3 regions of the Pseudoalteromonas sp. TAE56 genome follow, and region 1 is predicted to be linked to each of the others. Evidence: predicted binding sites of a transcription regulator. Region 1 holds the regulator's gene; each other region holds the start of a gene.
What was found. Region 1 encodes LexA, which represses DNA repair genes until DNA is damaged. Its sites were predicted from a motif close to TACTGTATNNNNATACAGTA; they were not measured.

Region 1 (3,206 bases):
TAAAGCAATGGTTAAGCTGTTCACGTAGAACGTTTGATATTGGTTTTGAATCAGGCACTTCTCCTAAGTGCTTTAATCAAGCCTTAGATGCAGATACATTACTACGTATATCTGCGATTGGTGCGGGTATGGAAATTACAATTTACCCAATCGAAAAGTAACTATCTTCGCTCTACGACTGCTGCGGTCATTTTAGATACGCAGCACAGCTCATTGCGGCTATTTGTAATTTTTATTTCCCATACTGAACTACGTTTACCGATATGAAATGCTCTTGCCGTGGCTGTTAAAGTGCCGTTACGAGACGCTTTTAAATGACTTGCGCTAATTTCCTGTCCCACGCAGTAAAATTTTGTAAAATCGACAACAAAGTTAGCTGCATAGCTGGCAACTGTTTCGGCAAGTACAACGTTAGCACCGCCGTGAACCATCCCCATTGGGTTATGATGCTCAGGAATTGCTGGCATTGTGGCAACCAAGTAATCATCGCCAATCTCTGTGATTTCTATCCCCATAGTTTTCATCAGCGTACCTTGACCATTTATACCTTCATCTAGCTGTTTGCAAAACTCTAAAGTAATAGGTTGATACCAAATACTCATAATGACTCCTTTGCTTTTTTTATCATTTATAAACTTAGTTTTAGTTATATCCCTAAAATGTACACAAGTGAAATTACTTTGGCTATTTTAAGGCTTAATTTAAATTTGCGATTTTTATTTAACTGTATATACTCACAGTTAAATGTACTGTATGGAAAACCAGTTGTATGCGACCATTAACGAACCGCCAAGCTCAAATACTCGAACTAATTAAAGTTTTTATTAAAGACACTGGTATGCCTCCTACACGTGCTGAAATAGCGCAAACATTAGGTTTTAAAAGTGCCAATGCTGCTGAAGAACATTTAAAAGCACTTGCTAAAAAAGGCGCCATTAAAATGAAGCCAGGTGCAAGCCGTGGTATTCAGTTAATTGAAGAAGAAGAGCCAGAACAATTAGGTTTACCGCTTATAGGGCGTGTTGCTGCTGGTTCACCTATTTTGGCGCAAGAGCACGTTGAAAGTCACTGCAAAATCGATCCATTAATGTTTAAACCGGCTGCAGATTTTTTACTACGCGTTAACGGTATGAGCATGAAAGATATTGGTATTATGGATGGTGATTTACTTGCTGTACATCGTACTCAAACCGCTGAAAACGGACAAGTTGTTGTTGCCCGCTTAGACGAAGACGTAACTGTAAAACGTCTTGAGAAAGCAGGTCGTAAAGTATTACTTCATGCTGAAAACGACGATTTTGAATCTATTGAAGTAGATCTTGAGAATGAGTCTTTTAATATTGAAGGCTTAGCCGTTGGCGTTATAAGAAACGCTGATTGGATGTGACTTTAAAAATAGCTTTTAAACAAGCAGTTTTATAAATGCGTACTAATTAGTACGCATTTTTGTTTTAAAATTCGTACTAAAATAGGGCGTAAACAGCCCACTGACTATTCAACCTGTAAACTTTTTTGCACTTATAATTTCCCCTCCAAATGCGTTAAACCCCTTTGTTTTTCTCATCTTTTGAACTTCCTGTTGCCTAGCTAGTTGCTGATTTTTTGTTAATTACCCAATTACAACCTGATTGTTTTTTATACTAAAACTTGCTTGTTGTTCATTTTTTAGCTAATTGTTAATGTGCTGAGCTAATAATAACTCACAGCTTTTTAGTTTTGAGAACACACAATATACACAAACACGTTGTTGGCGCAGCAAAACCAATCAATATTAAATGAGATTGGCTAAAAAAATAAAAATAACGAATTGGCGTTTAAGCCGTATGCCTCTTCGCTTTGCATTCGCAATAGCATCAAAGGAGCCACCACATGGGTAAACTGACCTCTACCTTGTGGCTTATATTATGTGTTTTTTCGCACCCAGTTTTGGCTAACAGCCAATACAATATGCGCAAAGGCGTAACCGATATAAGCAATAATGTATATCAGCTGCACATGACTATATTTATAATATGTTGTGTGATTGGGGTGATAGTGTTCGCAATTATGTTCTGGGCACTTATTCATCACCGTAAATCTAAAGGGGCTGTACCTGCCCAATTTCACGAAAGCACTAAAGTAGAAATACTTTGGACTGCAATTCCGTTTGTTATTTTAATTGCTATGGCAGTACCAGCTACTAAAACCCTAATTGCAATGGAAGATGCCAGCAAAGCTGATCTCACTATTAAAATTACAGGTTCACAATGGAAATGGCATTATGAATATATGGGCGAAGATGTAGAGTTCTACTCTATTTTATCTACCCCGCAAGATGAAATCGCTAATCTTGCAGATAAAAATCCTAACTACTTACTTGAGGTTGATAAACCTCTCGTACTGCCAATAAATCAAAAAGTACGATTTTTAATGACTTCTGACGATGTTATCCACTCTTGGTGGGTACCTGATTTTGCAGTTAAAAAAGATGCGAATCCCGGCTTTATAAACGAAACATGGACGAACATAAACGAAGAAGGTACTTACCGAGGCCAATGTGCTGAGTTGTGTGGTAAAGATCATGGCTTTATGCCCGTTGTGGTGGTTGCTAAATCTGAGGCTGATTTTAAAACATGGCTTGCAGATGCAAAGCAGGCTAAACAAAAAGCAGCATTAGCAGATGCCGCATTACTTGATAAAACCCTCCCAAAAGAAGAATTAATGACTTTAGGCGAACAAGTATATATGGCCAATTGCGCTGCATGTCATCAGCCCACTGGCATGGGATTACCGGGTGTATTTCCTGCACTTAAAGGCAGCCCGATAGTGCTTGGCGGTATAAAAGATCACATTGATGTAGTTATCCATGGACGACCTGGTACGGCAATGCAAGCATTTGCCAAGCAGTTATCTATAAAGCAATTAGCAGCGGTTATTACTTATAAACGTAATGCGTGGGGTAATGATACGGGTGATGTTATTCAACCGAGTCAAATACAGGCAGCACTTGATGCCAAAGTGGAGGCGAACTAATGAGTAGCATAGTAGAACAACCTAACGCCAATGAAGCTCATCATGCTCATCACCCAGCTAAAGGTTTTAAACGCTGGCTTTACACAACTAATCATAAAGATATAGGTAGTTTATATTTAATTTTTTCGCTGACCATGTTCTTAATTGGTGGTGGAATGGCCATGGTGATCAGAGCTGAATTATTTCAACCTGGT
Region 2 (3,206 bases), on a different contig from region 1:
AGCGCCTAAGTAAGAAACTTCTAAAGCGCGCTGATAACGACTGTCGCCATTTAAATTTGGTAAAAATAATGCAGGATTAACACTACCCGACGCTTTTGCTTCGTTAATTGCTAATTTAGCAGCATCAAAATAACGGCGAACATCATCGTAATCTCTATTTAACGGACCAGTAGGCGCAAGTACAACGCGCTTGTTTTCAATTACTAATAATGTAACTTGCTTACCGATGCGAGAATCAACGTTTGCTTGGGCTAAAATAGCATCACGTAATGAGTTATTTGGTAATAAAGAAAAGTCATCACTAATAATAATAAGCGCATCATGTGATGTGCATTCAAGGCTCGCACTAACCGCTTGAGGGTATGCCATAAGTAAAGTCCTGTTAGAAAACATAGGCCTCTATTATCGTCGATTTAAATATTGAAGACCAGCAAGGTGCGATGAGCTAATTACACAACTTGTCAATAAATGGCAACTTGGAGTTACAGGCTTTACAGCTTAATCAAGAATACTCAGTTGAAAGTTTTGATCTGGCTCACTTTTAATACCAACGCCTATACCAAGTAATCGTACAGGCTGCTGTAAACCTCTTTGATAAGCCTTGGTAAGTAGTTGAACAAGTATTTCAGTGTTTAGTTCGTGGTATGCTTGGTCGGCTGAGGTTACTACAAAATTTGCAAACTTCACCTTAACACTCAATTTATTAATACGGTTTTGTAATTGTTGCTTATTAAGCCTTAAAACTAATTCGTCTAAGAGTTTTGGAAGCTCATCTAAGCACTCTTGCAAACTTGTTTTATTGTATTCGTAGGTATGTTCAACACTCAGCGATTTTCTAATGCGATCTGTCGATACTTTACCAATATACTCACCTGCACATTTTTGATAAAGCGATACACCAAAATTGCCTACATGTTGCTGCATCCAATTTACGCCCTTTTCACGTACATCTTTGCCGGTATATAAGCCTTTTAAATTGAGTTTTTCGAGCGTTACTTTACCCACCCCCGGAATTTTCCCCAGCGGTAATTGCGCTAAAAAGTCATCGATCTCATGAGGCAAAACGACAAACTGACCATTCGGTTTTTTTTCGTCACTGGCAATTTTGGCAATAAACTTAATTGGTGCAATACCTGCTGATGCAGTTAATCCTGTGGCACTGTAAATATCGGCTCTTATTTGCTGTGCAATTAGTGTAGCACTGCCTTTACAAGCGGTGCTGTCTGTTACATCTAGGTAGGCTTCGTCAAGGGAGAGAGGCTCTATTAAGTCTGTATAGCGGCTAAATACTTCGCGTATTTGATTTGAAGCTTCTTTGTATACAGCCATGCGCCCAGGAACAATAACTAAATCGGGGCATAATTGTTTAGCATGATAGTTCGACATAGCCGATCGTACGCCATATTCTCTCGCTATATAGTTAGCGGTTGAGAGCACGCCTCGTCGGCTATTGCCTCCAATAGCAAGCGGTACACATGCAAGTTTAGGATTATCTCGCATTTCTACTGCTGCATAAAAGCAATCCATGTCTATGTGAATAAACTTCTTCATCACCACAACAACAACTGGTTATTTATACAGCCATTATTATAGAATCAAATGTGATAAGCAAGCCTAGGGCCTGTTTATCTTTCGAGGTTAAATTTGCAGCAGTATGTTTGGTATTTAGGCAAGGCAGAGCCTATGTAGTGTGGTTATTCCCCATAAATAGGCGATAACGTAGCACAAATGCCAAACATACGCTGCCCGAAGGGTTCTGCCTAGGGGCAATTTACTCTTTGTTGCTCGGTTTTTACTTAGCCCACTAGGTCACAAACCTCGCGCCGCGATTAAATAGCCCCTAGATTGAACAAATTTTAATCCTGAAAGGTCAACAGGCCCTAGTTAGCGATTAAAAAAAGTGCTTATTATCTTCTGGCTCTTTATGGCCACGTAACCAAAACATAACTTCGAAGAAAAACCCCGCTAACATCAAAATAATAGCGCCAGATTCATTACCCATTGCGTAGCAGGTAAATGAGGCTATAAAAACCAAACAAGCTAAAGACCAATTAATTATATTGTGCATACATACCTCTGTGTGTGTTTTTGTGTTTGTGTTTGTCTGTGTAATTTAACTGTAGACCTAAAATTAAACAGGTACAATCATCTTATAAAAAAACATGCTATTAATTACCTTGAGCTCACAACTCCATATTGATAATCTAAATACTTTAAAATTAAGGGCCAATAAATAATGCAAACGTTTAAAGATCAGCACCCTATCCATACCGACATCACCGTAGCGTGGGCTGATATGGATGCACTACAACACGTAAATAATGTGGTGTATTTACGTTACTTTGAAATAGCCCGAATCGACTTCTTAAATAAAATAAATCTGTTCGATACAATAAGCTCTAATGGCGTAGGTCCGGTAATAAGCGAAAACAACATTCGTTATAAACGCCCAGTTACTTTTCCAGATACGCTTACAGTCGGCGTTACTATTTCTGATATAAAAACAGATCGATTTGTTATGAATTACACCGTATTTAGTCACGCGCAAAACGCTATAACAACAACAGGCACTTCAAAAGTGGTTATGTTTGATTTTGAAACAGGCCAAAAAGCGCCAATTGCAGAGCCTCTTTTATCAGCGTTAGTTAGCTACTCTCAAGACGATCAATAAGGAATTCTCATGCAATACAGCCCACTTGGCAGCAGTGGTATTAACGTTTCAAGAGTATGTTTAGGCAGTATGACTTGGGGTAAACAAAATACTCAAAGCGATGCTGATGAACAAATAGCCTACGCGCTAGAGCAAGGCGTAAACTTTATTGATACAGCCGAAATGTATGCTGTGCCTCCTTCTCCAGAGACCTATGGCAAAACCGAGGAAATTATTGGCGACTGGCTATCGCGTAATCAGCAAAAGCGTGGCGATGTAGTACTTGCCACAAAAATTGCAGGCAATGGATTATCTTGGGTACGTGATGGCGGTAATATTACTCGCCAAACAGTAATAGAAGCCGTGGACGACTCACTTAAGCGTCTTCAAACCGACTACATTGATTTATATCAGCTGCATTGGCCAAATCGCTCTACTCCACACTTTGGCAGACAATGGCCTGGCACACTTAAATTTACCGACGTAAATACACAAGAACACCAAGCTAGTATGCTTGATATTCTACAAGGCCTTAATGAATGTGTTAAAGCAGGTA
Region 3 (3,206 bases), on a different contig from region 1:
ATAAAAGTCGTACTTTATTTGTTGACGATAGCATTGCGGTTTTGAATGCCGCACGAGAATACGGCATTGAGCACTTACTTGCAGTTGCTAACCCTGATAGCCAACAACCACATAACGAAATAGCCGATTACCTAAGTGTTACCGACTATCGTAAGATTATCTAACTCAGTTTACGTGGGCTAGATTTTTGGGTAACGCGCTTCTAGCCCTTGATATACTAACTTTGCAAAATCTGCATGTTCTGTATCAAGGCTTTTAACTACTTCAACTAAATGCTCGTTATCTTCTTGCCCGTTCCATTCTTTAATATAGCTACCATCTTTGTAACCGTGATCTTGGCGGAAAAAGTTTAACGTATTTTTACCTACGTAGCCGCGATATAAATCATCAATATCCATACCCATTTGCGCCATACAGCCGGCAAAGGCACCTGCATTAAACGTTTTATCAGCAACAGCAGACGCCGCTAATATCTCTAGTGTTTGTTTAAAATCATCAGCTTGTTGAGCATTACTAAGCTCAGTTTCAAGTTGCTTTGCTAAGTCTTCGTAGCTAGTTTCGCCGTCAATTCTAAGCGATAGACCAAAATGAAAAATATCAACCAACTCTAAAATAACTTGTTCAGTATCTGGTGTTTGTTTTTTCCACCATTTCCAACCATGATGATCTAGCATTTCAGCACACTCAACCCAAATAGCGCGGTACCATTCAAACCCTTGAGTAAACCATTGCTCATGTACTTTAGTATTCATGGCGTTTTGCATTTCTAGCATCACTACTAGCTTGTTTAAATTGGCAGACATATCAATTCCTGTCGTTTTGGTTGGCGTAATTTTCGTTGGTGTAATAATACAGATAAAATGCTGATTGTGCATTGCTGTATATTTTTATTAGTGTGCTAATTATGTTTATCGTGACGTCGTAAACTCATGCCATGAACCAATTAAATCAATGAAATCTTCAAAGCCACAACCACTACTTAAACCATTTTCTTCAAGCGCTAAATCGTCATCTTGATACGCTATTAGATCTTCGCTATCTTGATGAAGCGCATGGGCTTCAAATAGTGCTTCGTCTTTGGTTAATATTAAATCTATTTCTTGGCCTTTTAACGTTAGCGGCTCATAGCTTGAACTTACCGATGCAATAAGCGCTTGCACCATGGCCACTTTGTCTTTGCCTATTTCTTCGTTTAGCCAGCGACCAATAATAGCGTGTTCACTGCTTATTTTAATACGTAGCCCACTAATAGGGTCGCGAATAAATTGATATTCCATAGGGTTTGCCTGTAAATCTTTAATTGCGTAATTATATACGTAAACGCCCGTAAACCACAGGACATATAAAGCAAAATAGCGCCACAAGGGCGCTATTTTATTCAACTTTAAAGCCGTTAACTTCGCGATCTATAACGCGCTGCGTCAATGATCGACCATAAGTAAATAATAGGCACAAGTACAAAACCTACAAGCACATAAATTAGTGCATAACTTATTATAATAGCGAGTGCAAAAAATATAGCCGCTAAAATACGCCCTTGCACTAACTGCCCTAAACCAGGAAAAAATATATTACATAATGCTGCGATTACGTTACCGCCAGAACCTTGATCTGCCATACTAACCTCTGTATTTATTTGATTTTATAATTATTTACTTACACACTTTATGCCAATTTATTAAAGCTTACAAATCAAATAGTTAAATTAGCCTAGATTTAGAGAGTTAGTAAATTTTGCTAACTTTAGGTCAAATTAGCAATTTTTGTTATGCGTTTACGCTTTTTATTCGCTTAGTTAATTAGCAAGTTACTCGTTTTGAACACTATTTTGTAAATAGCTGTTTATAAAAACAGTATTTTATTTAGCCTAACAAAAACACCTGTTATACTGGCCACAATATTGATTAAAAAGGCGTAACGATGGACGTTTCACAATTACTCGATGGCTTAAATGACAAACAACGCGACGCCGTTGCAGCCCCACTACAAAACATGCTGGTATTAGCAGGTGCTGGGTCTGGTAAAACACGAGTGTTAGTTCATCGTATTGCGTGGCTTATGCAAGTTGAGCAAGCCTCCGCTTACAGTATTTTTGCAGTTACCTTTACTAATAAAGCAGCTAAAGAAATGCGTGGCCGCGTTGAAGAAACACTAAAAGCCCCTGTAGGTGGCATGTGGATTGGTACCTTCCATGGTTTATCGCATCGTATTTTACGTGCTCATCACCGTGAAGCTAATTTACCTGAAGCCTTTCAAATTTTAGACTCTGATGATCAGCTTAGAATGATCAAGCGCTTATTAAAATCGATGAATATTGATGATAAAAAATGGCCCGCTAAGCAGTTTGGCTGGTACATAAGCGCCAAAAAAGATGAAGCACTTCGCCCTAAAGATATTCAAGCATACGATATTAATGAGCAAATGATGCTGCGAGTTTATGCCGCCTATCAAGAGGCCTGTGATAGAGCGGGCCTAGTTGATTTTGCTGAAATATTACTACGCAGCTACGAAGTGTTAAAAAATAACCCTACGTTACTGCGTCATTATCAGCAGCGCTTTGCACATATGCTCGTAGACGAGTTCCAAGATACAAATACCATTCAATATGCTTGGTTAAAGTTACTTGCTGGCGATACTAACAGCATCATGATTGTAGGCGACGATGACCAAAGCATTTATGGTTGGCGTGGTGCTAAAATCGAAAACATTAAACGTTTCTTAACTGACTTTAGCGCAGAAACCATTCGTCTTGAACAAAACTACCGTTCAACCGCCACTATTTTGAAAGCGTCCAATGCATTAATTCAAAATAACTCAGAACGTATGGGTAAAAGCTTGTGGACCGATGGTAACGATGGCGAGCCAATCTCTATTTATGCAGCATTTAATGAGTTAGACGAAGCACGCTTTGTAAGTAGCAAATTACGAAGCTGGTTAAATGCAGGAAATGCCCTGCAAGATGCCGCAATTTTATACCGTAGTAACGCGCAATCTCGTGTACTTGAGGAAGCCATGCTACAAGAAGGCTTAAAATACCGTATTTATGGTGGTATGCGATTCTTCGAACGACAAGAAATTAAAGATGCGCTTTCGTATTTACGTCTAGTGGGTAATCGACAAGACGATGCCGCGTTTGAGCGTGTAATTAATACGCCAGCACGCGGTATTGGTGATAAAACATTGAGCCATATACGCGACTGTGCACG

Region 2: the regulator LexA is predicted to act here: its motif matches at 1,564-1,583, upstream of dinB (DNA polymerase IV).
Region 3: the regulator LexA is predicted to act here: its motif matches at 1,837-1,856, upstream of uvrD (DNA helicase II).

Annotation. Positions count from the first base shown of each region.
Region 1 is NZ_AUTN01000117.1:15,334-18,539, forward strand. Features, by position in the region: gene L656_RS0113770 (hypothetical protein) at 1-161, shown strand, start outside; gene L656_RS0113775 (PaaI family thioesterase) at 162-602, opposite strand; gene lexA (transcriptional repressor LexA) at 770-1,387, shown strand; gene coxB (cytochrome c oxidase subunit II) at 1,870-3,012, shown strand; gene ctaD (cytochrome c oxidase subunit I) at 3,012-3,206, shown strand, end outside.
Region 2 is NZ_AUTN01000074.1:105,024-108,229, forward strand. Features, by position in the region: partial or broken gene L656_RS01000000122015 (M17 family metallopeptidase) at 1-369, opposite strand, end outside; gene dinB (DNA polymerase IV) at 499-1,551, opposite strand; gene L656_RS1000000123260 (hypothetical protein) at 1,892-2,068, opposite strand; gene L656_RS0107110 (acyl-CoA thioesterase) at 2,237-2,671, shown strand; gene L656_RS0107115 (aldo/keto reductase) at 2,681-3,206, shown strand, end outside.
Region 3 is NZ_AUTN01000056.1:2,704-5,909, forward strand. Features, by position in the region: gene yrfG (GMP/IMP nucleotidase) at 1-164, shown strand, start outside; gene L656_RS0102130 (dUTP diphosphatase) at 180-803, opposite strand; gene L656_RS0102135 (YacL family protein) at 909-1,277, opposite strand; gene L656_RS0102140 (hypothetical protein) at 1,394-1,618, opposite strand; gene uvrD (DNA helicase II) at 1,921-3,206, shown strand, end outside.